Regions from separate parts of the Corynebacterium casei LMG S-19264 genome, predicted to be linked through region 3. Evidence: riboswitches for the same ligand, from Rfam matches in the RefSeq annotation. Region 3 holds a riboswitch; each other region holds the start of a gene.
The links. Region 3 has a riboswitch for thiamine pyrophosphate ahead of CCASEI_RS02695 (ECF transporter S component). Riboswitches for the same ligand answer to the same signal wherever they lie in the genome.
Positions count from the first base shown of each region.

Region 1: it holds a riboswitch for thiamine pyrophosphate, as region 3 does, so the genes downstream of both, CCASEI_RS05025 (thiamine phosphate synthase) here and CCASEI_RS02695 (ECF transporter S component) in region 3, are expected to answer to the same signal.
Region 2: it holds a riboswitch for thiamine pyrophosphate, as region 3 does, so the genes downstream of both, thiC (phosphomethylpyrimidine synthase ThiC) here and CCASEI_RS02695 (ECF transporter S component) in region 3, are expected to answer to the same signal.

Region 1 covers NZ_CP004350.1:1,075,547-1,085,400, reverse strand. The annotation lists gene CCASEI_RS05040 (thiazole synthase) at 1-127, opposite strand, end outside; gene thiS (sulfur carrier protein ThiS) at 130-327, opposite strand; gene thiO (glycine oxidase ThiO) at 337-1,491, opposite strand; gene CCASEI_RS05025 (thiamine phosphate synthase) at 1,488-2,171, opposite strand; TPP riboswitch at 2,166-2,278, opposite strand; gene CCASEI_RS05020 (alpha/beta fold hydrolase) at 2,337-3,362, opposite strand; gene CCASEI_RS05015 (acyl carrier protein) at 3,397-3,690, shown strand; gene CCASEI_RS05010 (HAD-IIA family hydrolase) at 3,687-4,463, shown strand; gene CCASEI_RS05005 (hypothetical protein) at 4,491-5,030, opposite strand; gene CCASEI_RS05000 (alpha/beta hydrolase family esterase) at 5,498-6,445, shown strand; gene CCASEI_RS04995 (serine hydrolase domain-containing protein) at 6,536-7,339, opposite strand; gene CCASEI_RS04990 (IclR family transcriptional regulator domain-containing protein) at 7,653-8,168, shown strand; partial or broken gene CCASEI_RS04985 (IS256 family transposase) at 8,283-9,517, opposite strand.
Region 2 covers NZ_CP004350.1:773,991-783,844, reverse strand. The annotation lists gene CCASEI_RS03810 (aldehyde dehydrogenase family protein) at 1-404, opposite strand, end outside; gene CCASEI_RS03805 (Ldh family oxidoreductase) at 479-1,135, shown strand; gene CCASEI_RS03800 (EamA family transporter) at 1,140-2,012, shown strand; gene CCASEI_RS03795 (sulfite exporter TauE/SafE family protein) at 1,996-2,754, opposite strand; gene CCASEI_RS03790 (ABC transporter substrate-binding protein) at 2,958-3,878, shown strand; gene thiC (phosphomethylpyrimidine synthase ThiC) at 3,926-5,710, opposite strand; TPP riboswitch at 5,738-5,847, opposite strand; gene CCASEI_RS03775 (FAD/NAD(P)-binding protein) at 6,213-8,210, shown strand; gene CCASEI_RS03770 (OsmC family protein) at 8,269-8,817, shown strand; gene CCASEI_RS03765 (SGNH/GDSL hydrolase family protein) at 8,837-9,718, shown strand; gene CCASEI_RS03760 (BCCT family transporter) at 9,828-9,854, opposite strand, start outside.
Region 3 covers NZ_CP004350.1:540,554-550,407, reverse strand. The annotation lists gene CCASEI_RS02705 (energy-coupling factor transporter transmembrane component T family protein) at 1-639, opposite strand, end outside; gene CCASEI_RS02700 (ABC transporter ATP-binding protein) at 632-1,987, opposite strand; gene CCASEI_RS02695 (ECF transporter S component) at 1,987-2,592, opposite strand; TPP riboswitch at 2,583-2,701, opposite strand; gene CCASEI_RS02690 (DNA-directed RNA polymerase subunit beta') at 2,895-6,890, opposite strand; gene rpoB (DNA-directed RNA polymerase subunit beta) at 7,039-9,854, opposite strand, start outside.

The sequences.
Region 1 (9,854 bases), 530 kb from region 3:
GCATCGCCACGGTGGTCAGCTCGGTTTTACTGGCACGCAATGACTCTTCCAGGAGCGCCTGCGAACTCGCGCCACCGGTGCCCATAACCAGGTGCGAGGTGAAGGTTTTATCTGCGATGGTCAGCATATCTATCCTCCCTGCACTGCGGTGAGAACATCCAGGACGTTGCCGGATTCAATCTCGCGGCCCCATTGCGAGCGTGGCACCACGGCGCCATCGACAGCAACGGCAACGCCTTCATCACTGCCGATGCGCTCGTGCACGAACTGTTCAATGCTCTGCGGCTGGGTTTTAACGGCCTCGCCGTTGAAATGAAAAGTAATCAAGGTGTTCTCCTAAACGTTGAGGGTGGATGAGGCATGGCGGAAAGGATCGCAGGGTGCGATGGCTGGCGATGTCTGCTGGCCAGTAGCCAATTGCACTGCCGTGCGGGCGCCGAGTGCGGCGAGCAAAATGCCGTGGCGGAAGTATCCGGTGGAAACGATGAGGCTGCGGCGAACCTGGCCGAGATAAGGCAGGTCATCGGGGGTGCCGGGACGTGCGCCGCAGGTGGCTTCGAGGAACTCGGTTTCTTCTAGGCCTGGTACCACGCGGATGGCATCACGCAGTAAATCGTGGATGGCGGAGGTGCGCGGGTGGGGCTGGTCTTCCCTGCTGGTCGCGCCGATGGTGACTGTGCCGTCCGCGCGCGGGATGACGTAGATGGGTCGGTCTTCTACGAACCCGCGAATAACACGCGTGGTCAGAGGCTGGAGGGATTCTGGAACGCGAACACGCAGCACATCGCCATACACTGGGCGAAGCTGCAGGGGATGCTCGCCCTCAAACCATCCGGTGATTTTCGCTGCGCCCAATCCGGCGGCAAGGATGATGACGTCGGAGGAATCGACCTCGAACTGCGCACCGGAATTCAAGGTCACGACCTGGTGCGTGGCCGACTCAGCGATGGTGGTGACGGTGGTGACGGTGTCGCATACGTGCTGCGCTCCCCTGGCGAGCACGGCATCAAAAAGTGCGCGGGCAAAAAGGCGCGGGTCAAGCTGGTGGTCACCATCGATGGCCGCGGCTTTCGTGATGCGCGGTGACAGTGCTGGTTCCAACTGGCGGGCTTGCCTGGTGGTTAGTGCTTCAATGTCGAGTTCTTCGGCCTTGATGTAGTCGATGAGCTCGGTGAGGTGCTGCGCATCTGCCCTGTCGGCGCCAATCAGCAAAGTGCCTTCGGTGCGGTAGCCGGTGGGTAGGTCGGTGTACTGCGTGACGCGCCGAATGAGGTCTGGGTAAAGCTGTGCGGATTCTTTCATCAGTGGAACCAGTGCTTGCTGTTGGTATTGCACCTCTGCGGTGGGCGCTAGCATGCCGCCGGCATGGTGGGTGGCGCCGGAGATGGGATCAGGATCGATGAGAGTGACCTCGAATCCGGCGTCTTGGAATTCAAAGCAGGTGGACAGGCCGATAATGCCGCCGCCGATGACTAGGGCATGTGCTGTCATGACGTCGCCCCCGACATCTGCAGGCCGGCGGAGAAATCAGCGATGATCTGCTGGGCAAGCTCAGTGGCTGAGGGGGCCTCGATGAATGCGCGGACCATGGCAACACCTGCGATGCCGGTGGAGGCTAGGGCTGCGACGTCGGCTGGCTGGACATCTCCGATTGCGACAATCGGGAGTTTCGACAGCTCAACCAGCTGCGGATAGCCCTCCAGGCCAATCGGTGCGCGACCGGAGTCTTTGGTGGGCGTGGGCCGGAAAGGTCCAGCACCAACATAATCGATGATGTCCGCGTACTCATTTGCTTGTTGTATGAGCTCGGCGGTTCCGGTGGTCAGCCCGATAATTGCATCGGGGCCTAAAAGCTCACGGACATCTGTGACGAGGATGTCGCTTTGGCCGACGTGTACGCCGTGTACGGGCAGTCCGCGACGCATGAGGATGGCGGCGATATCCACGCGGTCATCGATAAGAATCTTTGTTGCGGGGTTCGCTTCAGCGACGGCGAGAGAAACCTTCTCTGCAAGCTTGAGCAGCTGACCGGCTCCAATGGGCTTAGAACGAACTTGGATAACGCCAGCGCCGCCCGCAGCGGCCTGTGCGGCAGTGGCCACAATGTCATCTTGTGAGCCGTTGCCGGTGACAACATAGCAGCGCAGATCAAGTTGGGCACGGGTTTTCACCAATGTCCTCGCTTCCTTCGACGGTATTAACCTGACAGGTTCAAACGGTCCGGCGCAGCTGCAGCGCTCATCTCAGCCCAATGCTTTGGGCACCCGTTGAGGTAGTGAAAACCAGTCAAGCGTGGGAAGGAAGTTTTGTCAACAACACCTTAAAGGTTGAGTCTTCTAAGCAGGTGAGTCTTGGTGATTCGAAATTGCGGCCGCAGAAATTATTTCATCCAGTGCTTCGGAGATCTGCTCTGGCTCTTCCAAAATCACCATGTGGCCGGAGCCGTCGATGACTTTGAGCTCGCAGTTATTCCACTTTTCGCAGATGGCCTCCGACTGGCTCTTCGGCGTGATGATGTCCATGGAACCGATAACCACCTGGCCCTGCAGTTTTTGCAGGCGTTCTTGGGCTTCAAATTCCGAATGGTCAGTCAATTCATCGAAGTAGCCGACAAAACTTGGCAGCGGAGTATCCAGCAACATCGCCGTGTGGAATTGCAGGCGTTCCATCTTGGGGAAACCTGCAACCACAGCGGCAATGGTTGGCGCTGCAATTTGGGCGACAGCAAAGCGCAGGCGGTTGAATTTCTGCGGCACGCGGTCAATCGCGGAATAAAAAGCCTCGGCAATTGAAGACTGCAGCACGCGCGTGACACCCTTATCGGCGAAACGACGCATGGACGTTGAAATTAACAGCGCACCAGAGATGCGCTCGAAGATATCTTGAGGTGCGCGGCGAATAAGATTCAGAGCAATCATGCCACCCAAAGAATGACCCACCACAACAATGCGACCGCCGTCTTTAGGAAGGCGCTCCAAAATCACGGCGAGGACATCATCCGCTGCATCATCAATGGTGCAGTCTGCCGCTGGAACGCGTGAGGACATTCCGTGCCCCCGGACATCAACAAGCAAACTGCGAACATCGCTCCTGCTACGCAAGTGCTCAACCTGGTCACACCACGCCTCTGACGACAGGCAATAGCCATGAATAAACACCACGGTGACATCAGCATTGGGATTGCCTACCTCAAACCAAGCAATGTCCACGCCCTCATTATCGACTTCCCCCTCAGCGTCGAGATTTTGCAGACCAGGCGATGTTTCATGGTCATGCAGACGCTGGTGCAAAAGGCGCTGCGCGGCACGGTTTTTCCGGCGCTGCCCACGGTATGCAGCCGCAATCCTGTTTCGTTTATACATATGGGCATCCATTGTAGAAGCTAGACTAAGTTGCATGTCCAATGACCTCAGTGCACAACTACGTGCTCACCTTCAGACCTCACAGAACACAGAAACCAAATCAACCGGTGCACCGGAATATTTGGCGCTCATCTCTGAGATTACCGGGCAGGACCTAGAGAATCTCGAACCTGCGCGTCGACTTGATGAGCTAGGGCTAACGTCCTTGAATCTGATTGAGTTTGCAGTGCGCGCAGAAGACCGCCTGGGAGTGAAGTTTGAAGAATCTAACGCACTAGCACTTGAAACCGTGGACGATGTGGCCAAATTTGTGGAGGCAAAACAATGATTTCCTATCTATCTGACATGGACGGCGTTCTCATCAAAGAAGGTGAGATGATTCCCGGGGCGGATAAATTCCTGCAGGTGTTGAAAGACAATGAGATTAGGTTCATGGTGTTGACGAACAACTCCATGGCCACCCCGCGGGACTTGTCCGCGCGGCTGCGTTCCCAAGGACTAGACATCCCGGCGGATAAAATATGGACCTCTGCCCTGGCAACCGCGAAGTTCCTATCCCAGCAGTCCACCACCCGCACCGCGTACGTCATTGGTGAATCAGGCCTGACCACTGCCCTGCATGAGGAAGACTGGATTCTCACCGACAACGATCCCGAGTTTGTAGTCCTGGGTGAGACCCGTACCTATTCATTTGAGGCGATCACCACCGCCATCAACCTCATCCGCGGCGGCGCGCGCTTTATTGCCACCAACCCGGATGTCACGGGGCCTGCCCCGCAGGGTATCTTGCCTGCCACCGGTTCCGTGGCCGCGCTGATTACCGCTTCGACCAACCGTGAGCCTTACTACGTGGGCAAACCCAACCCCGTCATGATGCGCTCAGCGCTCAACAACATCGGCGTGCACTCAGAGAATACCGTCATGATCGGCGACCGCATGGACACCGACGTCAAAGCCGGTTTGGAAGCCGGTATGCGCACCATCTTGGTCCGCACCGGTATCATGACCGACGCCGCTATTTCCCGCTACCCATTCCGACCCACCCGTGTACTGGACTCCGTAGCGGACATCCCAGAACGCCTCATGGACCCGTTTGCCTAGATTGCCTGCGGCAATTACGGTAAACGGCTAAACGGAATCCACGCGCGCGCTGAAACCGAACTCCTCCGCCAAGGTTGAAACCACGGTATCTAGCGCGCGCAATTCGTGCGCTGTACCCGTGATGACTTGGCGGCAGCCCACGCACTTTTCCGCGCGGGGTTCGGGGAGTTCAACGCCAGGGAATGCGGCTAATGATGCCAAATCATCCGCGAATCCCGTATCGCGGTACCAGCGCGTGCACCACTGCGCGGTCAACGGATCATCACCCGGCACCACATACTCTGATGAGCTCGAAATGCACTGCACCATGGCGCGTTCAATCGCCGGGCGCAGGCGTTTAGGCATGCCACTGACACGCAGCACCGCGGTGCTGACGTGCACCCGTTGGGTATCGGCAAGCGCGGCTTGCGAGTTCGCTACGTACGACTCTGCGATCTCCTGATCGCGCTTCCCCTCCGCGACCAAGACATCTGCCGCGAAGGCAAAAGCGTTATCAGCATGGATGTCATGCTGCGCATTGTTTCTCACATGGTTGGTAGCTTCTGCCACCTGTGTTGCTGTTGACACGTGCCGAATCTCCTTACGGCAATTGGGCGCCACCGCATGCGGTTTCCTACTGTGTCTGTGGATCGTTGAAACAGACACCTCGGAACACCGCGGCGTTAGTGCGACGCAAGACGAGCTTCGTCTTCCCCTACGAGCTCATATTCGTACACAACAGCGAGAAAATCTTTGCTCCCGACACATGCGAAGTTGAACCGCAATTAGCTCAGCATCCGTTAATATCAGTCACTTAGAATTACTTTCTGCTCTTCCGCATTGTCACCCCACTTGCACACCACCGGCAACCCTCAATAACCGGTTTAACCCCCACTTATTAAAGCTAAAGTTCAGGTTGAGCACGGCTTTCTTTGTGCCGGTTTTGCCCGCTGCGCAGCTAACCGATGCTCACTCCCACCACGTTTTAGTAATAGTGGTCACATTTCCCGCCGAAGTATTTCCCGGGCAAAGTAAAGCCGCTACTGTATCTGATCATGCGTTTGAACAAGCTTGCCACTGCAGTGGCGTCCCTCGTTGCTGCTGTGGCACTTTCGGCGCCTTTAGCTACAGCACAATCTTCTACCGGTTACCTTTCTTCCAATCCGGAAGTTGCCCGTCAGCTGTCCTCCGCTATTACGGATGCGGTTCCGGATCGGAACTCCGGCGGTTCCAACTCCGCTGCCGGCACCACGCGTAAGACCACCAGTGTATTGGGTCAGGGCAACCGCCAGTATCTGCTGCAGTTGCCATCCAACTACAACGCGGGCGCCACCTACCCAGTGTTGTTCGCATTCGGTGGTGCGGAACACACCGCTGAGCGCACCAAGAACTACATGCGCTTTTCTGAAACCGCCGGCAATGAAGCCATCATTGTCTACCCTGAAGGCCGCGGCGCGGTGTGGGAAGGCCCAAGCTACGCGCAAACCTCCCGCGGTGAAGACGTCGACTTTGTGCGCAGCATCCTCAGCGACCTGCGTTCGCAATACAACGTGGACAACTCTCGTATCTACGCTGCTGGTCTGTCCAACGGCGGCGGCATGGCATTGTCTCTCGCCTGCCAGGCCCCTGAGGTGTTCTCCGCAGTCGCATCTGTCGCGGGCGCTTATTACAACCCGGTCATCAGCGGTTGCTCAGCTGGCAACGTCAACACTTTGATCGTGCATGGCACATCCGATAGCCACATGAAGTACGCCGGCGGCTACGGCACCGGCGGCGCCTACTACTCCGTTGAGGACACCTGGCGTGATGTTGCCGACCGCAATGACTGCAACCTCTACAGCGTCGCTGTCTCCAACTCTGGCCGTTCCGATATCCGTTCCTTCAACGGCTGCGACCGCGGCGGCAAATCCGTTCTGCAGCGCGTCAACGGCGCCGGCCACACCTGGTTCACCGAGAACCCGAACGCCACCCGCACCGTCTGGAACTTCCTGCGCGGCAACTAATCCGCGCCACACCATCTACTGCACTTAGTAGCACAAGCCCCGGAACGATCCCTGCACGTCACAGTGCACATCGCCGGGGCTTTCGGCATTTTAGGCCGTGATTTCGGCCCAGATTTCTTGGTTGGTTTCTTGCCACAGGGGCTTGGCCCATTCGCCGAAGTCGCGGTCGGCAAGTGCGACCATGGCGTGGTCGCCGGCGACCCAGAGGTAGGTGCCGCTCATGCCGAAGTGGCCGGCGGCATCGGCAGGCATGTTTGTGCCCATCCAGTGCGGGTCTTTCTCACCGTGGATTTCAAACCCTAGGCCCCACGGGCAGGGGCGGTGCATGCCGTAGCCCGGCACGATGCCACGCAGGTCTGGGTACTGAATGGCGCGCATTTCACCAAGCGTATCCGGGTGGATAATTTGTGGGTTGAGAACCTCGGAAGCAAACTTCACCAGGTCATCGACGCTGGAGATAAGCCCGTGCCCGGCGCTGCCTTCTAAGCGGGTGGAGTTCATGCCAAGTGGCTTGAGCAAGCCTTCGTGAAGGTAGTCCTCAAAGGCCATACCGGCGGCATCGGCGACGATTTCGGCCGCCCATTCGTAGCCTGCAGAAGAATAGATGCGGCGGTCTTCTACTGGGCGCTTTGCTTCGCGCGAATCAAAATCCACGCCGGAGGCATGCGATAGAAGGTGTCGCAGCGTGGAGCCTTCAGGCCCAGCGGGCTGGTCTAATTCCACCGCGCCTTCTTCCACGGCCAACATGATGCCCATGGCAACCACCGGCTTGGTCACAGACTTGATGTCATATTCGCGGGCAGTTTCGCCCAAAGTTTCCACCCCACCAGGGCTAATTAATGCCCCGGAAACGCTATCGACTGGCCACTGTGAAATCTTTTCTAATGCGCTCATGCAATAGACACTACCTAGCCATGCACAGCCAAGGGCTTGTGTGCGCGCCGAGAAGAGGCGTATACACGCCAAGCACGAACAATCAAGAATCGTATATCGGTGATAATGGACACATTTCCTGCAAGGATCTACCGCCTTCCCCAGCCGTCAGGTATGCGGCGCTTACAGCAAAACACTTCAATAAAGATTGGAAATCAATGTTAATGAGATTATTTCTATTTAGCTATTAAGCGATAAGGGCGTTATCATAACAATCCTTGCATGCCTTCGACCTGCTCCCTCATCTTCGGATGAGGGAGCAAGACTTTGTCGCATGCGTTACTTCATTGATAACCGAACACGGAAAGAGAGTGTACGGACGTCGATCACGTCGCTGACCTCGTCAGTTTTCGTCCCCTCCGGCGACCACCGAATCCTCATCTCCCGTGTTGAAGCCCCCAACGCACTGGGCTACGAATTTCCTATCGGACAGCTCCTCTCGCTCACCCTCGGCGGTGGAAAAGTCCTCTTGGCTCACAAATCCCCTGAGGACCAAGAACGAATCATTGAAGAGTCCGCATCCACGACACTCGCGGACTTTAAAACCCAAACTCCTGAGACTCTACGTACTGATATCAAGCAAATTCTGAAGACCGGCATATTCGTAAGTTCTTCCGAGCGTAGCCAGGGCACCGTCAGCCTCACAGCACCAATTCGAAACGGCGACGACAAAGTCATCGCATCTATTAACATCACCGGCCACGACGGACTTACCAACGCTGAAGCCATCCTCGAATTTCAGTCGACAGCCCTGCAAGCCGCTCGCCGCGTGAGCACTCAAATGTTCTAAGAACGCGCCGCGCCCAAGCGGTCAAGTCCGGTTGAGTGGTGTTTCTGCCTTTCGATAAAACAAGCAGTGAAATTGGTCTTCAGGGGCCGGCTCGTTGCCGGTGCTGTTGCCGGTTCATGCAACCTCCTGAGTGTTGTCGGCGTCGATGACGTTGGCGTTGATCATCGCCTTGGTGTGTTCCAGGCTGGTCAGTGACATGTAGCGATTTTGCTGAATCCAGTCATCATGCTGTTCAGCCAGTACCGCACCGACGAGACGGATAACCGCGTCACGGTTAGAGAAATACCGACGACATCCGTACGCCGACGGATCTCCCGATTAAGTCTCTCGGTCGGGTTATTCGACCAGATTTTGGTCCACACTGATTTCGGAGCATGAGTAAACGCTAGGAGTTCCTCGAGGGCTTCTTCCAGGTAGTGAGCAACGTGCGGGAACTTTTCCTCGCAAAAAGCCACGACCTCCCGGGCTTGATTCCATACTGCCTGCGCATCGGGTTGTTGAAAGATGGTATGAAACATTGCCGATAGCGTCGGCCATTGCGTCTTCGGCACCATCGACGAGAGGTTCTTGGCAAAATGCGTACGACACCGTTGCCAGGACGCATTCGGTAGTACTTCACCAATGGCATGCTGGATGCCCAAATGGGCGTCACTGGTCACGAGGTAGACCTCGTTAAGTCCGCGGGCTTTGAGATCTCTAAAGAACCCGGTCCACGAGGCCACTGATTCAGAGGTAGCGACCTGCATGCCAAGTAGTTCCCTGTAGCCTTCGGCGTTAACACCGGTGGCTAGTAGTACGGAGGTTTTGACCACCCGCCCGCCTTCACGGACTTTCATGGTCAACGCGTCACAGGAAACATAGAGGTAGGGTCCGGTATCTAGCGGGCGAGTGCGGAAATCTTCGACCATGCCGTCAAGGTCTTTCGCCATCTCGGATACCTGTGACTTCGACAGGTTATTGATTCCCAAACTGGCGACGAGATCGTTCATCCTGCGAGTCGATACGCCTTTCAGGTAGCAGGTGGCGATCACGGTCGTTAGTGCGCGTTCTGCCCGGGTGCGTCGTTGAAGTAGCCAATCTGGGAAGAACGATCCGGTGCGCAGTTTGGGCACGGCGACATCAATGGTGCCCACACGAGTATCCAGGTCACGGTGGCGGTAGCCATTGCGGACGTTAGTACGAGACTCAGAGGAGGTGGCGTATTCAGCGCCGCAGACTTGGTCTGCTTGGGTCGAGAGGATTTGGTTAATGAAACCTTGAAGCATCTCGCGCATCAGATCTGGGGATGCTTGAGCGAGCAATTCGTCCAAGTAGGTAGTTGGGTCGATAGAATGAGGACTAGCGGCCATCGTGGTTATCCCTTTCGAGGAGATGTAGGAGTTAATTCGAAAGGTACTGCGGTGGTCGCCCACATCGTTCATAGGGTCCTCACCAACAGTTACAGATACACCACGCTACGGGACACGACCGCCCAAGCTCCAAAAAAGATTCGCCCCAAGGGTCCATCGACAGATCACGAGCCCTCCCCTTGGGCGAATCTTTTCAATTTGCACATGAGAATCCCGTGTAAAACATCAAAAAAGTTCACCCCCCCCGCCCGAATATCCACGGTTTATTCGCTGCTCCTGAAACTGTTTCGTTTGAAACACGTCACATTTTGAAGCGCCCAAAAGCTGACAGCGGTCC
Region 2 (9,854 bases), 230 kb from region 3:
AAAGCACGCGCAGCACCAGCGGAGAAGCGGAAGATATCCACGGTGCCATCGACGTCATCGCCCGCAACTTCCAAAGGCTTACCCGCGTTATGAGCTTCAAGACGTGCAAGCAGGTCAGCGTTTTCTTCCACGACATTCGCTATAGCAAGCATGGCCTCGGAACCCTCTTTCGGCGTCACACTTCCCCACTGCCGGAATGCATCATGAGCTGCATTGACTGCATCATCGACATCAGCAGTCGAACCGCGTGGAACAAGCGCAATTACCTGGCCATTGGCGGGATTGACCACCTCAGAATACTCTTCACCAGCAGACTCCACGAACGCTCCATTGATGAAGTGCTGCAATGGCGGGAATTCTTGCTCTGTAATGAAAGCGGCTACGTCAACACGTGTATTGGACATGTCATTCCTAGTCATTCAGCGGTCATGATGTGGATAACCACAACGGATTTACTGTGTCTAGAACACCATAAATTGTGATCACAAATCGCACAGGGTTTATTCAATCTTTAAAAGTTTGCGAACCACCTTGCTTCAATGCATTTTTGCGATCACACATCACAAGGTGGGTTTGTTGTCCGTCCTCGTGTTCCCTCCATCCCCTTTCCTTTGCAGTACCTCTCAAGGTCCGTCCACTCGTCATTGACCAATCCATCACGCCATCGGCTTTTGTTTCCATCAGAGAAGCTGCCAAGAACAACACTCCGCTGCCTGATGGCTGGGCGTTAAGCATCGAAGGCCTGCCAACACCGGATGCGCTGGAAGCTCTTGAAGGTGCGCTTCTTCCTGCTGGACACAAGCTCGCCAATGTTTGCCTGATGGTGGAATCTTTGGCCGGGCTTGCTGGCGGGCTGTGGTCTTTGGAGTCTCCCGCGTTTGATAAGGGCGGCGAGATCCCGTCGATTGGCGTTTTCATCATCGCGATCAATCCGGCTTTCTTTGGCGAGAATTACCTGGAGCGAATCGACTCCCATGTCCAGGTGCTTGAACGTGAACATGGGGTTTACATTCCTGGCCGCCAACGCGAAATCAAGAACGACATCAAGGTTGATGAGCAACTCTATGAACAGCTGCTCGCCAGCATCCAGGCAGCGGAATTGGTTCCAGTGCAAGGAGTGATTGGTGACGACTAAATGCATGACCTCGGCCGGCGTGGTCACTTCAATTCTCGCGTCGGTGCTTTTCGGAGCAATCTTCTTTGTCTCCGGAGCCATTGAAGCGCAAGCTTCGACGCTCGTTGCGTGGCGGGTGCTGCTCACTGCAGCCTGCTACGGACTCTTGCTAAGTTTTCCCGCTCGCCGGCGGGCCTTCAAAGCTTTCTGGGATGTCCTGCAGAAAGGTCCGCTTAACGTCTTCTACTTTGTTCTTCTGGTCGCACTGATTGCGCTGCAGCTGTGGCTATTCGCTTGGTCACACAAAGGCCATGCCCTAGATGCTTCGCTGGGTTACTTGCTTTTGCCCATCTTCCTAGTGGTGGGAAGATTCTTCTTTTCCAGCATTATCAGCCGTCTACAATGGATAGCTGTTGGTATCGCGATTATTGCAGTGACCACAAAATTTATTTTCAGCGCGCAGATTTCCTGGGTAACTTTCGCTATCGCGGTCGGCTACGCACTCTATTTCGCATTGCGCAGTTACTCCGGTTTTAATAGCTCCTTTTGCTACGGCGCTGAGACCATCGATCTCAGCCCAATTGCCATAGCGTTGTTATTCGCCATTCCAGACGCCTTGGATACCGACATGATGATCATGGTGATTTGCGCTGGCCTCGCCGGTGCAGTCGCCATGGCTCTCTACCTTGCCGCATCAGTGTTGTTGAGCATGCCCATCTTCGGGCTACTGAGTTACGGCGAACCAATCCTGCTATTCGCGGCTGCACTACTGCTTGGCGAGTCCCTCGATATGAGTGACGCCCTGGTGTATTCGCTTCTCGGGTTTGCGCTAGCCATTCTTGGATTCGATGGAATCTGGCGCTCACGCAAGACTTTGGAACCTATACTAGCTGTGTAATTCCGCGGACCAAGACGGCGATTGCGCCGGCTGCGGCGAGGAAAGTGGCCAATTGACGCGCAGTCGGGGTGGAAACCCTGTCATTGATCTTGTCGCCGAGCCAAGCACCAACGAAAAGCATTGCAATGGCAACAATCCACAGCCACAATGGCACACCGCCGAAATCAACACCGCCAAGCAAAACCAGCTTGAGCACGAAAGACACGGTGTTCGCGACAACGAGGACTGGGTGTAGTGTCGCCACGAAATCGCGGTAATCCCAATTGGTCAGCCGCGCATAAATCGTCAATGACGGCCCCGCGATTCCCGCGATGGTGGACATAAATCCCCCGGCCATACCGAAAGCGAAAAGCGGGCCTTTCGCTTCCGCGGGAATCTTGAACTTCTCTGCCGGGAACAATGAAATACCCAAGCCCAGCAGTACAAACACGCCGATGGCAATAAGCAGAATTGGCCCATCCAGGAAATGAATCACGGCAACCGCAGGAAGCGAACCTAAAATCAGGGCCGCCGAAATGATGCGGAACCGCTTCCAATCTGTTCGCTTCCGTACTGCCCACGCATTATTCACCGCATTAATAATGGAAAGTCCATTGACCATCGTGACGCCCTGCACCGGCCCCAAGAAGATGGACATGACGGGCCCGCCCAACAGGCCGACACCCATGCCGGTAATGCGCTGGAAGAACGCACCGATGAGGACGGACGCAAGAATGATGATGGCAACAGTTAACACAAACAACCACCTTATACAGGACACCTAGCTGAGCTGAAACAGCGGAGCTATATCTACGCAGCTACCCGCCCAGTAGGTTTCTCGGAACACATCGCGCCATTCGTGATTCACATTAAAAAATTTGCTCACGAAAGGAAATCATCCACATAGTTTGGCTTTGTCTAAATTCATAAAAATAAACGATCACATGATCGAATCGGGAGGGCTTTATGAAAAGGCTAATTGCAACAACACTTGGCGCACTCACAACAGCGACGGTACTGGTGGGATGTTCCGTGGACGGTTCAAACTCCGCGAGTGCCAATGAAACACAGATAATTCAGTCAGCCTTCGGGGAGGCTGAAATTCCAAGCAATCCACAGCGAATTGTGATCGTTCAAGCGAACTTCCTCGACTTTGCTTTGGCAATCGACCTAGCATCAGTTGGTTCAACCTACTGGGGTGATGCTGGCGGAATTCAGGATTACCTCCGAGAGGATGCACCTGAAAACATGGAGGTTGTAGGAAACGACGATGAACCCTATTTCGAGGCCATCGCAAATCTAAATCCAGACCTAATCATCGGAGATGAAGCCGTCGAAGAGAACCTGGAAAAGTTCGAGCCCATTGCTCCGGTCGCTGCAATTGCATCACGGGACGCGGAAGGCTCCAACAGCTGGCGCGACCAGCTGACTGCGTTGGCTGAGATTACTGGACGCGAAGATAAAGCCGCTGAAGTAATCAAAGAGACCGACGAATCTATTGAGCAATTGGACGCAAACATCGACGAACCAGGTCAGCGCACCATGCTGCTTCGTATCCGTGATGACCAAGTTCGCCAATATCTGCCCGATAGCTTTGTAGGAGCTGGAGTTCCACAGCGTCTACAAAAACATCGAGTTAGTGGAATCAGCAGTGCCGTCCGAAAACGGCGAGTGGTCCTTTATCCCTCCGGAAAATATCGGACTTCTCGATGCCGACCGCATTATCGCATTCGTCGACAGTCCCGCGCCCTTGGAGGCAGCAGAAAGCAACCCTTTGTGGAATACCCTTCCTGCAGTAGAGAACGGCCAGCTTTGCATCAGCGAAAACTTCACGCTCTGGGTTCACACCGGCCCCTCAGCGGCATCGATCGTGACTTCCGATCTTGAAGAGTGCTTCAGCGCGTAGATCTGCGGAAAAGCTCGGCATGATTCAATTACCCATTCGCCTCGCCGGCATTCTTAACAAGCGGATCTGGCAAATACACCTGTCCGCCCGAGGCCAGGAACTCTTGGCTCTTTTGTTGCATGCCGGCGATAGCGGATTGAGCTTCAGCGCTTCCGTAGGTATCGCGGATGTCCTGCGAGATTCTCATCGAGCAGAACTTGGGACCACACATGGAACAGAAATGTGCGGTCTTGGCAGGCTCAGCCGGCAGGGTTTCATCGTGAAATTCCTGCGCGGTGACCGGGTCCAGTCCGAGCGAAAATTGGTCATTCCAGCGGAACTCAAATCTCGCCTTAGATAGAGCATCATCACGCGCAGTTGCACCGGGATGATTCTTAGCCACGTCTGCTGCGTGTGCAGCAATCTTGTACGTGATGACGCCGGTCTTAACATCATCCCGGTTTGGCAGGCCAAGATGCTCTTTTGGCGTGACGTAGCACAGCATCGCCGTGCCATATCGGGCAATCTCCGTAGCGCCAATTGCGGATGTGATGTGGTCATAGCCTGGCGCAATATCAGTAACCAATGGCCCCAGCGTGTAAAACGGTGCGCCCTTGCACAGCTCCTGCTGGCGTTCAACATTCTCACGAACTTTGTGGAATGGAATATGACCAGGGCCTTCAACCATGACCTGAACATCATATTTCCATGCCCGTTCAGTCAACTCAGCCAAGGTATCAAGCTCAGCGAATTGAGCTGCATCATTAGCATCCGCGATTGAACCGGGGCGGAGCCCGTCCCCAAGGGAAAAAGCGACATCGTAGGCGGCGAAAATCTCACACAGCTCATCAAAGTGGGTGTAGAGGAAATTCTCCTGATGATGAGCCAAACACCATCCGGCCATGATCGATCCACCGCGTGAGACAATCCCGGTAACTCGGTCCGCCGTCAACGGCACGTAACGCAGTAGCACGCCGGCATGAACCGTCATGTAATCAACACCTTGTTCGCACTGTTCAATGACGGTATCCCGGTAGATTTCCCACGTTAGAGCATTTGCATCGCCATTGACCTTCTCCAGCGCTTGATAGATGGGAACTGTACCGATGGGGATGGGCGAGTTACGCATAATCCACTCGCGAGTGGTGTGAATATCATTTCCGGTTGAAAGATCCATCAACGTATCGGCGCCCCACTTCGCTGCCCATTCGAGCTTCGATACTTCTTCGTCGATCGAGCTTGTCACCGCGGAGTTTCCAATGTTGGCGTTGACTTTCACAAGGAAGCTCTTACCGATGATCATCGGTTCCGACTCCGGATGATTGACGTTAGCGGGAATGATTGCCGTTCCCGCTGCAATTTCACTGCGCACCATTTCCACATCGCAGTTCTCTCGCAATGCAACGTATCGCATTTCTGGCGTGATGATTCCACGTCGCGCATAGTGCATCTGCGTCACCGTGCTCCCAGAACGTGCTCGAATTGGAACTGGCATGCGTCCCTTCCATTGCTGCGAGGACGCCCCACGCCGCACCGCACCAAGCCCATCATCTTCCAGGCGCACACCGCGGGATTGATAAGTTTCCGTATCTTCGCGTGCTGCAATCCACTCTGCCCGCCGTGGTTCTAGGCCCACTTCAGGCACACTGCCAGGGCCCATCGTTCTATACACCTGCAAAGGCTCATTCGGGGTTCCATCAGGTGAATCGCTCTGATGGATTTCAGTTACCGGAACTCGAATTCCATGTTCCAAGTCATTCAACCAGCCAATGTGGTGGGAAGAATGTTGTTCAGAGTTTCGTAGACTGTACGCGTCATTGGGCGTTTTAGACAGACTGGTGCCACTATTTTTTGGATCAGACAATGAAGTCTCCTAATTTCCTACGCCGGTATTAACCGGATCAGGTTCAACGGTCTCGGACATCACTAGCCCGATCTCAGCTCCTCGTAGAAGCACCCGCATGGACATTCCCATTTTACCACCCAACCACGTTCGCGGCAATAACTCCCCTACTGGTATTTCCTTCTCGGCCAAATACAATCTGGCCGCGATGACACCTAGAGCCATAAAATGCAGCCACTAACAGAAGCTTCGAACCAAATAGTTAAATTCAAATCGACCTTTATGAAACCTTTTTATTCTCAGCAATCGTGAATCTAAAGGTGTCCAACGGCTGACTATTCACACAGTAAGCACCGCCTACCGTTAAGGGAATTGGATTCAGAGCCAGACATCACGGTGAACCGCTCTTACTAATTTAAATAGACAGGTTGGTACAGTCGTCTAAAGAATAGAAGGACTTTAGGGTCTAGTTAACTGAGGGATGATTCACACTATGCCAAATACTTCGCCTTCCATAGCGATTATCGGTCTGGGTCCGCGTGGGGTTTCCACGCTGGAGCGTCTTGTTGCGCATCTCAATGCGGAGACCACTACCCCGCAGGATCTGACTTTGCATCTCATTGATGATGCGCAGCACGGCGGCGGCCGAGTTTGGGACATTACGCAAACCAAGGCGCTGTGCATGAACACTTTTGCGCACGGCATGACGCTGTTTTCTGAGCCCGGCGCGACAGTGGATGCGCCGGTGGTGGAAGGCCCCACCATTTACGAGTGGGTGCGTCTGCACTTGGGTTATGAGGATGAGGTTTCCGCAGAAAAGCGTGCCTACGTTGAAAAGCACCCGTTGGGTGATGAATTAGCAAAGCGGTTTAGCAAGGAAGAACTGGAGCAGGTTAAGCCTGCTTCTTATCCTTTGCGCGCACTGTATGGCTATTACCTGGTGTGGTTTTATGAGTCGGTGCTCGCGGATATTCCGGAGTGGGTCACGGTAAAGACCCATAAGGCGCGTGCCACCGGTATTGAGGACAAGGGTGGTTTTGACACCATTTCCTTAAGTAACGGAGAAAGCATCGACGCAGATGTCACCATCGCGGTCACCGGCTGGCAGAACCAGGGATATTCAGAGCAGGAAAAATGGATCAAGCAAACACTTGATGAGCACCCTGATCTGAAGTGGATTCGCGCCAATAACCCAATTGAGCAAGATGTTGCTTCCATCAAGGACAATGAGCAGGTGCTCTCCCGCGGTTTGGGCATGGGCTTTTTTGATATTTTGATTCTGACCACGCAAGAGCGTGGCGGAAAGTTCGTGGATGATCCAAGTGCCCGCGGTGGGGTTCGCTATATTCCAACAGGCAAGGAGCCAACGTATTACGCGAGCTCGCGCCGTGGATACCCGCTCATGCCGCAGTCGGATGATCGCGGCTTGCCGGCGCCAGCGGAGATTCCACGGTTGAAGAAGGTCGTGGCAGAGTTGTCATCGCGAAGCGGTCGCCGTTCCATCGACTATGACGTGGAAGTGTGGCCGGCCGTTGCACGCGATGCTTACCACGCATATTTGAAGACGTTGGCACGCGTGGAGCCGGAGGCGCTCAAGGCTGACCTAGACACCATCGTGCAGGCAATCGATGACGCAGAGGTCGATGCCAGCGTTGTCTTCAACGGCATCACCGCCCTCGATGATGTCATCACGCAGTACACCACCAAGCGTTTTTCATTGTTGCGCTGGATGCATTTGCTGCCAGCCAACTTCGATAACTCGGATGAGCTCACAGCGTATCTGATGCAGCGATTGGAAGAAGACCTCAAGGATGCAGAGCAAGGGCCGGATAGCCCGGTTCGTGCTGCTTTGTGGTCGCTGGGCTTTTCCCGCAAGCCATCCCAAGTGCTTGGCGCGGAAGGCAGCTACACCGTGGAGTCGCGTCACCACATGTTTGATAAAGCCATCGCGTTGGCGCAGCTGGCGTGCTCAGGCCCACCAATCTTCCGCACCCGTCAGCTGATGGCGCTGGTGGATGCGGGAATTGTGAAGTTCATTGGCGGCTATCCGCTGCTGGACATGGATCGCCGTACTGGTGAGTGGACCATGAGCTCGCCGTCGTCGGGCGGTGTGCGCTACCGCGGCACCACCTTGTTAGATGCTTGGGTGCACAAGCCAGATATTCGCAAGACGCCTGCCGATGCCTTCACAAAGAATCTCGTGGACCAACAACGTGTTGTTCCATTCACGGATATTTGGGAAGACGGCACGGAGATTCCAACGGCATCCGTTGCCCAGGATCCGCAGACCCGCCGGGTTCTGCGCGAAGACGGCGAGCAAGATTCGCGCCTGCACATGGTGGGAATCCCAGCGCACGCGCAGTATCCAGATACCACCATTTCCCCACCGCTACCTGGCACTGACTCGTGGTTTATCCAAGAAGCGGACAAAGCTGCGACGAGCGCTGCGGGCATAGCTCTTGGTGTGAATAGAATGAACCAAGCTGTCTAACATAAGTCGACAACTAGGACTAGCATGGGAATCGTTCCAACAACGAAGGAGAATTTAAATGTCTGATTTGACCCCAAATCACACCGCCGGTGAACCACTAGAGGCAATCGACAAGGACAAGCTTGCGTCCCTGCGTCAAAAGAACATTGACAATCCAGAGGGCGGCAAGAAGGTCATCAAGACTCACACCGAGGCTGATGGCCACTTCCGTAATTACACTCAAGTTCGTGATCTGAAGCCAGTCCTGGTTTCTGAGCCACCGGCGCTGCTTGGTGATGACTCCGCGCCAAACCCAACTGAGATTGCACAAGCGGGCCTCGCAGCCTGCATCTCCGTAGGCATCCAGGCTATTGCTACCCACCGTGGCGTTACCCTGACCAAGATTGATATCGACATTGAGTCCAATATCGATGTTTCCCCCGTGTGGGGCGTTGGCGACTTGAATGATGAGAAGCGTCCAGGTGTCTCCGATGTTCAGGTCAATGTGGACGTTGACGGTGACGCTGACCGTGAAACCCTAGAGAAGATTGTGGATGATGCAATCCAGTGGTCCCCTGTGGTCAACACCTACACTCGTCCAGCAAACCTGACCCACAAGCTGGTCTAATCCGCTACGCTGGGCAAACATGAAGAAGTTTCTAAGCGTCCCCGCTGCCATCACAGTGTTGGCGGCGGGGACGCTTGTTTCATGCAGTACTGAGTCCCAGGAAAGTTCGCAGTCCCCTACCGCTTCTGAGACTCCTGCTGATTCAGCAACGTATCAGGAGTACGTAGCACTCGGAGATTCTTATTCTGCCATGGGTTCGCGGACAGCAGAGACAACAGGCCCAGCAGAGTGCTTCCGTTCAGCGGATAACTATCCATCGTTGGTAGCGCAGCATGAGGGGGTAAAGAACTTCGTAGATGCTACCTGCTCCAGTGCGGTAACCGCGGATATTTTTAGCACTCGCGCCGGTTCCGAGGGCCCGATCGAAGCACAGCTGGAGTCATTAACTAAGGACACTGACCTTGTCACCATTTCCATCGGCGGCAATGACATTGGTTTCCCCGATATCGCACGGTGCTTCCAGGAGGCTCGAGCTGCCGGCGAAGAATCAGATTGTGCGTCACGGTTCAACCGTGACGAGATGACCAATTCGGTCAATGAAATGCTCTTTAGCGTCTACAACAGTGTGCAGCAGCGTTCTCCTGAAGCACACATTATGGTCACCGGGTACATGCCACTGATTACGGATGAAGGCCAGTGCGAAGACGCGGCATTTATCTCCGAAGATGACCGCGGCTGGGCGGTAGGCCTGACCAATGAAATCAACGGACGCATCAAAGGTGTCTCCTCAGAGATGCAGATTCCGTTCATCATCCCCGAGAATGCAGAGGAACACACGGTCTGCACCCCACCAGAACAACGCTGGACGGATCTAACCGGCGCAGAGACAGGTGCTTATCCAATGCACCCGACTGCACGCGGCCAAGCAGCAATGGCAGAAGCCATCACAGCAGAGCTTTAATAAAGCCGCAGTGGAGCCGCAGTAGATATGAAAGTGCGCACCCACTCTCCTTGGCGAAGGAAGTGGGTGCGCACTTATCTGTTTGATCGAGCCCATCTAGCTTGTAGCACTAGCTCCTTGCCCCGGGACCATTTGC
Region 3 (9,854 bases):
GTTTCCGCCGGGAATGGGGCGGCCAAAGCCACGCGCTTCCATCGCGGTGGCAAGCTTGCCGCCGCGGCGCAGGGCAAGAACCAGCAGGCCGAAGGACATGGACAAGGTATGAGCTATTTTTCCGCGGTCCGCTAGTCCGCGTGCGCGTCGCGCCTGCGTCATGGCTTGCCAGTCGTCTTTAAACAGGGTCAGCATGCGCACGCCAGCTACCGCGCCGATGACAAAGCGTGCGGGAAGCCGGAGGATTTGTGCGAGGGCATCGCCGAGTTCCGTTGGGTCGATATCGCGCGCGAGCACAATGACGGGCAAGGCCACCGCCAGCACGCGCAGCATCATGGCCAGGGCAAGCTCGATGGAATTGTCAGTCACCGTAGCCAGGAAGAAGGAGAAATATTCCCTTCCACCTTCTTGCGCATAGAGCAACATCGAAATGCCGGAAATAGGTGAGATGATAAACAGCGGCCAAGACATCTTCAGCAATCGCACAAGCCCGATGCCGCACAGGGGCGCGAAGATAAAAGTAACCAGCAATGAGACGGCAGCGCTCACCCAATCCACAGACAACAGCAGCGGGGTGGTGATAAGCAGTATCAGCGCCAAGCGCGTGAGCGGATTGACCCCACGAATCAGGTTAGGCATGGGCGCTCACCACCAGGTGGGCATCAGCCAGAGCCGAAATAAATAGTTCATCGTGGGTAATGGATGCCACGGTGACACCGGAGTCAGCCAACTCACGAATCATGCGCACGAGCTCCGCGAAGGTCTGCGGGTCCTGGCCAAAAGTCGGCTCATCCAATAGCACCACTTCAGGTGCGGTTACCAGAGCCGTTGCCACGGACAGTCGGCGTTTTTCGCCACCGGACAGAGTAAACGGGTTGGCATTGACCAAAGAGGTTAGCCGGAGTCGCTCCAGCAGCTTGTCGATGCGGTCTTGGTCGACCTTCTCCCCCATGACCTGCGGACCGACCCGCATTTCGTCGATGACGCTTCGCGCGACAAATTGGTGTTCTGGGTTTTGGAAGACGTATCCAATGCGGTGTGCCAGCTGCGCTGAAGTCCACTTGTGCGGGGACTTAGCTAGTCCCTTGCGCACGCTGTCGGAATATCCCAACTCGCCGGAGATAGGGTCAATAAGCCCTGCCATGGTCATCAACCAGGTGGTTTTTCCAGAGCCGTTTGCACCGGTGATAACTGTCGATGCACCTTCGGGAATCGCCAAAGTACGTGCCGGACCAAAGCGCGTGATGAGGTCTTTGGAGCACAGCGCCGAAGAAGCATCGGCAAGCTGTGTGCGTGCCACCGGAAGATCTGTAATCTTACGTGCCTCGATGGCTGGCTGCACGTCGCCGTCATAAACCTTCGCGCCGTGATGCAACACGATGGCGCGATTCAAAACCGGCGCCCAATCTTTGTAGTTGTGTTCAATGACTATCAGCGTGGCGCCGGTTTCTTCCACCACGTGGTTTACCGCCGCGACGACATCGGCAGCGCCTTGCGCATCCAAGTTCGCGGTGGGTTCATCCAGCAAGATGACTTCCGCACCCATGGCAATAACCCCCGCTAGCGCCAGGCGTTGCTTCTGCCCGCCGGATAGCCGCGCAGTGGGATGATCAATGTCGAGGTCAAGGCCCACCATTTCTAAGCTGCGGTGCACGCGGTGCCAGATGTCATCGCGTTCAAGGCCGAGGTTTTCACACCCGAAGGCGACGTCATCTCCCACGCGCGAGGCAATGACCTGCGAGTCAGGGTCTTGTAGGACGAGGCCGACATTAGCAGCATTGATAGTGAGCTCACCCTGCAAAGTGCCTTCATCATCCCCTCCCAGCACACCCGCGAGAGCAGCCATGAGCGTGGACTTTCCGGAGCCTGAATCACCGGCGAGTAAAAGACGTTCGCCGTGTTCAATGCTCAGGTCTAGTTCATTAATTGCGGGCTGATGCCGGCCGGCATGTTGCCAGCTCAGCCCGCGGGCAACAATCTGTGGCATTAACGCTCGCGCTGCTCGCGTCCTACGGCAAAACGGTCCAAGGCACCGGTCTTAGCCAGAGCTTTCACCGCGAAGAAGCTCAGTGCTCCCGCGAGGATTGCGCCCGAGATTACCAGGCAGGTGAGGTAAATGAGGTTGAATTCCAAGGACTTAGCGATGTTCGCGGAGGTAAACAGCTCGAGGACAAACGCTCCGATGGCCGCGCCGATACCGCCCAGCGCTGCGACGGTCAGGCTGAAACGGCGGTAGAGGAAGATAGCGAAGACGATTTCCACGCCCAAACCCTGTGCCAGGCCGGAGTACAAAGTCTCTGGTCCCCACTGGGAGCCGAAGACAGCCGAGACAGTTGCCGCGAGAGTTTCCACGTAGATTGCTGCGCCCGGTTTGCGGATGACCAGCGCACCGATGACACCGCCGGCGAGCCAAATGCCGGTTGCCAATCCACCAAGACCGGGAGTGAGTGCGTCCATGGCCATAAACCAGGCGTAGCCAACTGAGTTCCAAAAGACGAACACTAGGCCGCAGGCTACTGCGAGGATGGAAGCAACGATAATGTCTACGACTCGCCAACTGAGAGTGCGAGCAGGGTTAGCTAAAGTAACCATTTCTTTTATCCTTTCGCCGGCATTATCCGGTTCAAGTTCGACGGTTTCCCAGCGCCTGCGCCAGGGGTCTCAGCCCGCACTTTGCTTGCGAGCACCCGTAAATGAATATGATGCTCCTCAAGAACTACCAGAGTGCTCATACGCATGGCAAATATCTCGCCTTGAACCACCACGTGGGCAAAACAAAACGGCAGCGCCCGCGCTACTGAAAAATCAGTGCGCGGGCGCTGCCCTTATCTCGCAGGGACTACTTCTAAGTCTCCCGGAAAGTGGCCACGGAATTTCTTCCGTGAACAATTCCCTTAGAAGGTGAAGTCCTCATCCAGTGGGACGGAAGCGCCGGTGAACTCACCGAAGCCGTCGTCGCCGTAGATGGAATCGCCGTAAGTCGGAATCGAGTATGCCGCGTTGCGGGCAGCCTCGGTTGGCTTAACGGAGATGTTGCGGTAGCGAGAGATACCGGTACCAGCTGGGATCAGCTTACCGATGATGACGTTCTCCTTGAGGCCGATTAGCTTATCGGAGCGCTTGTTAATAGCGGCATCGGTAAGCACGCGGGTGGTCTCCTGGAAGGACGCCGCAGACAGCCAAGACTCGGTAGCCAAGGAAGCCTTGGTAATACCCATGATCTCTGAACGCAGCTGTGCTGGCTCATTGCCCTCTGCCTGCATCGTGGCGTTGATCTGGCGTGCCTCGGAAAGGTCAACCAGAGTACCTGGCAGCAAGTCGGTGTTACCCGAATCGATGACGGTACCGCGACGCAGCATCTGACGGATGATGATCTCGATGTGCTTATCGTGGATGGCCACACCCTGAGCACGGTAAACAGCCTGAACTTCATCAATGAGGTGCTTTTCCACACCACGGCGACCGAGAACCTCGAGCACGTCGTGTGGGTCAGCCGCACCGCGCATCAGACGAAGACCGGTGGTGACATGGTCACCGTCACGCAAGGAGCGCTCGATCATCGCGTTCGGGTTGGACTCCATTGGGCGACGAACCTGAGCAAGGCCCTGACGCTTCGACAGCTTCTCGTAGACCACGTTGTCCGAACCATCGTCCGGAGTAATGGTCAAGGTCCAGAAGTTACCTTCATCAGACAGCGAGATGGTGCCATCGACAGAAGCGATTGGTGCACGGTTCTTAGGGTTACGTGCCTCAAACAGCTCCTGAACACGAGGCAGACCACCGGTAATGTCGCCACCGACACCACCCTGGTGGAAGGTACGCATTGTCAGCTGGGTACCAGGCTCACCAATGGACTGCGCTGCAACAATACCGACGGCTTCGCCGATATCGACCAGCTGGCCAGAAGCCATGGACTTGCCGTAGCACTTTGCACAAACACCGGCTGGTGTCTGGCAGGTAAGCACGGAGCGAACCTTGACCTCAGTAACGCCTGCGTTAACCAGCTTGTCGGTCAGTTCCTCAGTGAGGTCTGCGCCTGCTTCAGCAACAACGTTGCCTTCAGCATCCTTGACATCGGTTGCAACAACACGGCCCGAAGCTGAGGTCTCCCACAGCTCGTGAACAGCGTAGGTGCCTTCAGCAACTTCCTCGCCGATTGGGACGCGAACGCCCTGACGGGTGCCACAGTCGTCTTCGCGAACGATGACATCCTGCGCAACGTCAACCAGACGACGGGTCAGGTAGCCGGAGTCAGCGGTACGCAGAGCGGTATCCGCCAGACCCTTACGGGAACCGTGGGAGTTGTTGAAGTACTCCAGAACCGACAGACCTTCACGGAAGGAGGTCTTAATCGGACGGGTGATGTAGTCACCCTTAGAGTTCACAACCATGCCCTTCATGCCGGCCAGGGTCCAGATCTGACGCATGTTACCTGCTGCACCAGACTTAACGATCATCGGAATTGGGTTGTCGTCAGGGTACAAAGCCTCAACCGCGTTACCCACGGAGTCGGTTGCATCCTTCCATAGCTCAACCAGACGGTCGTAGCGCTCACGCTCAGTCAGCGCACCCTGATCCCAGTACTTGCGCTCAATGCGCTCTGCTTCCTTCTCATAAGACTCGAGCATCTCGGTCTTGTTTGGAAGAACCAGAACGTCGTGCATGGTGATGGTGACGCAAGAGCGGGTTGCCCAGTAGAAACCGGCATCCTTCATCTTGTCCAGCACCTGCGCCACGGTGATCATTGGGTACTTGATAGCGAGGTCGTTGATGACGTCACCGAGCAGGACGATGTCCTTGGAGCCGCCCTTACGGACCATGACGCCCTCAAGGTATGGGTAGTTCCATGGCAGGAGCTCATTGAACATGATGCGACCCAGGGTGGTCTCAGCCATCCAGGACTCGCCCTTGGTCCAGCCGTCTGGGAACTGAGCTGCCTCAATTGCCTCAGTTGGACGCAGGTGATCAATGCGAACCTTGATTGGAGCCTGCAGGCCAAGGACACCACGGTCATAAGCCATGATGGCTTCTGCGTAGGAGGAGTACACGCCCTGTGCAGGACCGTTCTCATCCGCTGGTGCGTAGCGGCCGTTGCCACCAATTTCATCCTCGCGCTTGTTCATGGTGAGGAAGTACAGACCGGTCACCATGTCCAGGCGTGGCATAGCCAGTGGCTTACCCGACGCTGGGGAGAGAATGTTGTTGGAGGACAGCATCAGAACACGAGCCTCAGCCTGTGCTTCTGCGGACAGTGGCAGGTGAACTGCCATCTGGTCACCGTCGAAGTCGGCGTTGAATGCTTCACAAGCCAGTGGGTGCAGCTGAATAGCCTTACCCTCAACCAGCTTTGGCTCGAACGCCTGGATGCCCAGACGGTGCAGGGTTGGTGCACGGTTCAAAAGAACTGGGTGCTCAGAAATTGCTTCTTCCAGAACGTCCCATACCTCTGGACGCTGACGCTCAACCATGCGCTTAGCGGACTTGATGTTCTGCGCGTAGTCATTTTCAACCAGTCGCTTCATCACGAATGGCTTGAACAGTTCCAGAGCCATCAGCTTAGGAAGACCACACTCGTGCAGCTTCAGCTGAGGACCAACAATAATTACGGAACGACCAGAGTAGTCAACACGCTTACCCAGCAGGTTCTGACGGAAACGACCCTGCTTACCCTTGAGCAGGTCGCTCAAGGACTTCAGTGGACGGTTGCCAGGACCGGAGACTGGGCGGCCACGACGGCCGTTGTCAAACAGTGCGTCAACAGATTCCTGCAACATACGCTTCTCGTTGTTCACGATGATCTCAGGTGCACCGAGGTCGATCATGCGCTTGAGGCGGTTGTTGCGGTTGATGACACGACGGTAAAGGTCGTTCAAGTCGGAGGTTGCGAAGCGGCCACCGTCAAGCTGAACCATTGGGCGCAGCTCTGGTGGGATCACTGGGATGGAGTCCAAGACCATACCAGCTGGGTCATTGCCCGAACGCTGGAATGCAGCAACAACCTTGAGGCGCTTGAGCGCACGCATCTTCTTCTGGCCCTTGCCATTGTTGATGATGTCGCGCAGCTCTTCTGCCTCTGCGTCGAGGTCGAAGTTGCGGATCAGGGTCTGGATAGCTTCCGCGCCCATGCCGCCGGTGAAGTAATCCTCGTAGCGGTCAACCAGCTCTTCGTAGATGGATTCATCAATGATCATCTGCTTTGGAGCAAGCTTGTTGAAGGTGTTCCAGATTTCATCCAGACGCTGTACCTCACGCTCACCGCGCTCACGAATATGCTGCATTTCCTTATCAGCAGCATTCTGAACCTTGCGGCGGGCATCAGCCTTAGCACCCTCTGCCTCGAGTGCAGCCAGGTCATCTTCCAGCTTGGAAGCACGCTCAGCGATTTCAGCCTGAACGTCATCCTCAACGTCCTTCTTCTCCAAGAGCATTTCGCCCTCGAGAGTAGACAGGTCATTGTGGCGAGCCTCATCATCAACAGAGGTGATGATGTTAGCTGCGAAGTAGATGATGCGCTCCAGGTCCTTCGGAGCAAGATCCAACAGGTAGCCCAAACGGGATGGGACACCCTTGAAGTACCAGATGTGGGTTACTGGCGCAGCGAGCTCAATGTGGCCCATGCGCTCACGACGAACCTTGGACTTCGTGACCTCAACGCCACAACGCTCACAAATAATGCCCTTGTAGCGGACACGCTTGTACTTACCGCACTGGCACTCCCAGTCACGGGTAGGGCCAAAGATACGCTCACAGAAAAGGCCGTCCTTTTCTGGCTTCAAGGTGCGGTAGTTGATGGTCTCAGGCTTCTTAACCTCGCCCTTAGACCAACGGCGAATGTCGTCGGCGGTGGCCAGTCCAATACGAAGCTCGTCGAAGAGATTTACGTCGAACACGTAACGTCTCCCTTTCATCCTCCTGAATCGGAGGAAGTTGATTGGCTTTTAGTTCTAATTAACGTTTCATCCATCGCCTGCGCCCAAACTGCACACGACTGCAAATTGCAGTCCTGCGGGTTTAGGCGCTTGCGACGCCTAGCACTTGTTAAGCGATGTCTGCGGAAGAGTTCTCATCACGGGACAGGTTAATGCCCATGGAAGAACCGGATTCCAGATCATCTTCGTCGGTGCCAGAAAGCTCCATTGGAGTGCCGTCAGTGGAAAGAACTTCAACGTTCAGACACAGGGACTGCAGCTCCTTGAGCAACACCTTAAAGGACTCAGGAATACCTGGATCCGGGATGTTGTCGCCCTTAACAATTGCCTCGTAGACCTTGACACGACCAACCACGTCATCGGACTTGATGGTCAGGAGTTCCTGCAGGGTGTAAGCAGCGCCGTATGCCTGCATTGCCCACACCTCCATCTCACCAAAGCGCTGGCCACCGAACTGTGCCTTACCACCCAGTGGCTGCTGGGTAATCATGGAGTAAGGACCGGTGGAACGTGCGTGGATCTTCTCATCAATGAGGTGGTGCAGCTTCAGCATGTACATGTAGCCAACCGAGATTGGGTACATGTATGGCTCGCCAGAGCGGCCATCGAAAAGCTGTGCCTTACCGTTCTCATTCACCATGACGTCACCATCACGGTTTGGCTTGGAAGAAGCCAGCAAACGGGTCAGTTCCTCATTGGTTGCACCGTCGAAGACAGGCGTTGCAGTCAAAGAGTCAGCCGGAACGTCATAGAGTTCTGGAGGCAGAGTCTTCAGCAGCTCCTCATTATTTGGATCTTCAGTGTCCACGGTCCAGCCGGTCTTTGCCAGCCAGCCCAGGTGCAACTCAAGAACCTGACCAATGTTCATACGACGTGGAACACCGTGGGTGTTCAAGATGACGTCAACTGGGGTGCCGTCAGCCATGAATGGCATGTCCTCAGGAGGCAGAACCTTACCCACAACGCCCTTGTTGCCGTGGCGGCCAGCGAGCTTATCGCCGTCCTGGATCTTACGCTTCTGAGCAACGTAGACACGGATCATCTCATTGACACCAGGTGCCAAATCATCATCATCTTCACGGGAGAAACGAGCAACGCCAATAACCTTGCCGGTCTCACCGTGAGGAACCTTCATGGAGGTGTCGCGAACTTCACGAGCCTTCTCACCGAAGATGGCGCGCAGCAGGCGTTCTTCTGGGGTCAGCTCGGTCTCACCCTTAGGAGTGACCTTACCTACCAGGATGTCGCCTGGGCGAACATCTGCACCGATGCGGATGATGCCGCGATCATCCAGATCACGAAGAACATCTTCGGACACGTTTGGAATCTCACGAGTGATCTCTTCTGCACCCAGCTTGGTGTCACGAGCATCAATCTCGTGCTCCTCAATGTGGATGGAGGTCAAGATGTCCTCTTCCACAATGCGCTGGTTCAGGATGATTGCATCCTCGTAGTTGTGGCCTTCCCATGGCATGAACGCCACGAGCAGGTTACGACCAAGAGACATTTCACCGTTGTGGGTACCTGGACCATCAGCAAGCACCTGGCCTGCCTCAACACGGTCGCCCATGTTGACCAGAGGAGTCTGGTTGTAGTTGGTGCCCTGGTTGGTGCGCTCGAACTTGCGCAGCATGTAGGTGTCGCGGATGCCTTCATCGTCCATGATGGTGATGAGGTCAGCGTTGACGTTTTCTACAACACCAGCCTTCGGGGTGATAACCATATCGCCAGCATCGTATGCAGCGCGCAGCTCCATACCGGTACCAACGCAAGGTGCCTCGCCACGAACCAGTGGAACAGCCTGCTTCTGCATGTTCGCACCCATCAGTGCACGGTTAGCATCGTCGTGCTCCAAGAATGGAATCATCGCGGTACCAACAGAGACCATCTGACGTGGAGAAACGTCAACGTAATCAACGCCGTTAGCGTCGGTCACGCCGATATCGCCGTCCTTGAGACGAACCTCAATACGGTCGCCGATGATGTTGCCTTCAGCGTCCTGCTCAACCTCAGCCTGCGCGATTGAGTAGCGGTCCTCTTCATCCGCGGTCAGGTAACGAACCTCGTCAGTGACGCGGCCGTTCTCAACCTTGCGGTAAGGAGTCTCAATGAAGCCAAAAGCATTCACGCGAGCGTATGAAGCCAAGGAACCGATCAGACCAATGTTCGGACCTTCGGGAGTCTCAATTGGGCACATACGGCCGTAGTGAGATGGGTGAACGTCTCGAACCTCAATGCCGGCGCGCTCACGGGACAGACCACCCGGTCCTAGCGCAGACAGACGACGCTTGTGTGTCAGACCCGACAGCGAGTTGTTCTGGTCCATGAACTGCGACAGCTGGGAAGTTCCGAAGAACTCACGGATAGCTGCAGAAACAGGACGAACGTTGATCAAAGAGGTAGGAGTGATGGACTCTGCGTCCTGGGTGGTCATGCGCTCACGCACAACACGCTCCATACGGGACAGGCCAACACGAACCTGGTTCTGAATCAGCTCACCAACAGTACGCAGACGACGGTTACCAAAGTGGTCGATGTCGTCGGTGTTTACTGGAATGGTGTCACCGTTAGGTGCCTTCATCTCACGCTCACCAGTGTGAAGACGGACCAAGTATTCCAGGGTGACTGCAATGTCTTCTTCGGTCAGGGTCATCAGACCTTCATGATCGCCACCAAGACCCAGCTTGCGGTTGACCTTGTAGCGGCCAACGCGTGCCAGATCGTAGCGCTTTGCACGGAAGAAGGAGTTGTCCAGCAAGGACTGTGCAAGATCGCGGGTTGGCTGCTCACCTGGACGCTGCTTGCGGTAGATCTCCAGCAATGCTTCGTCGGTGTTTGCAACGCCGTCGGATTCCAGAGTGGACATCATCAACTCGGAGAAACCGAAACGGTCGCGGATCTGCTGTTCGGTCCAGCCCAATGCCT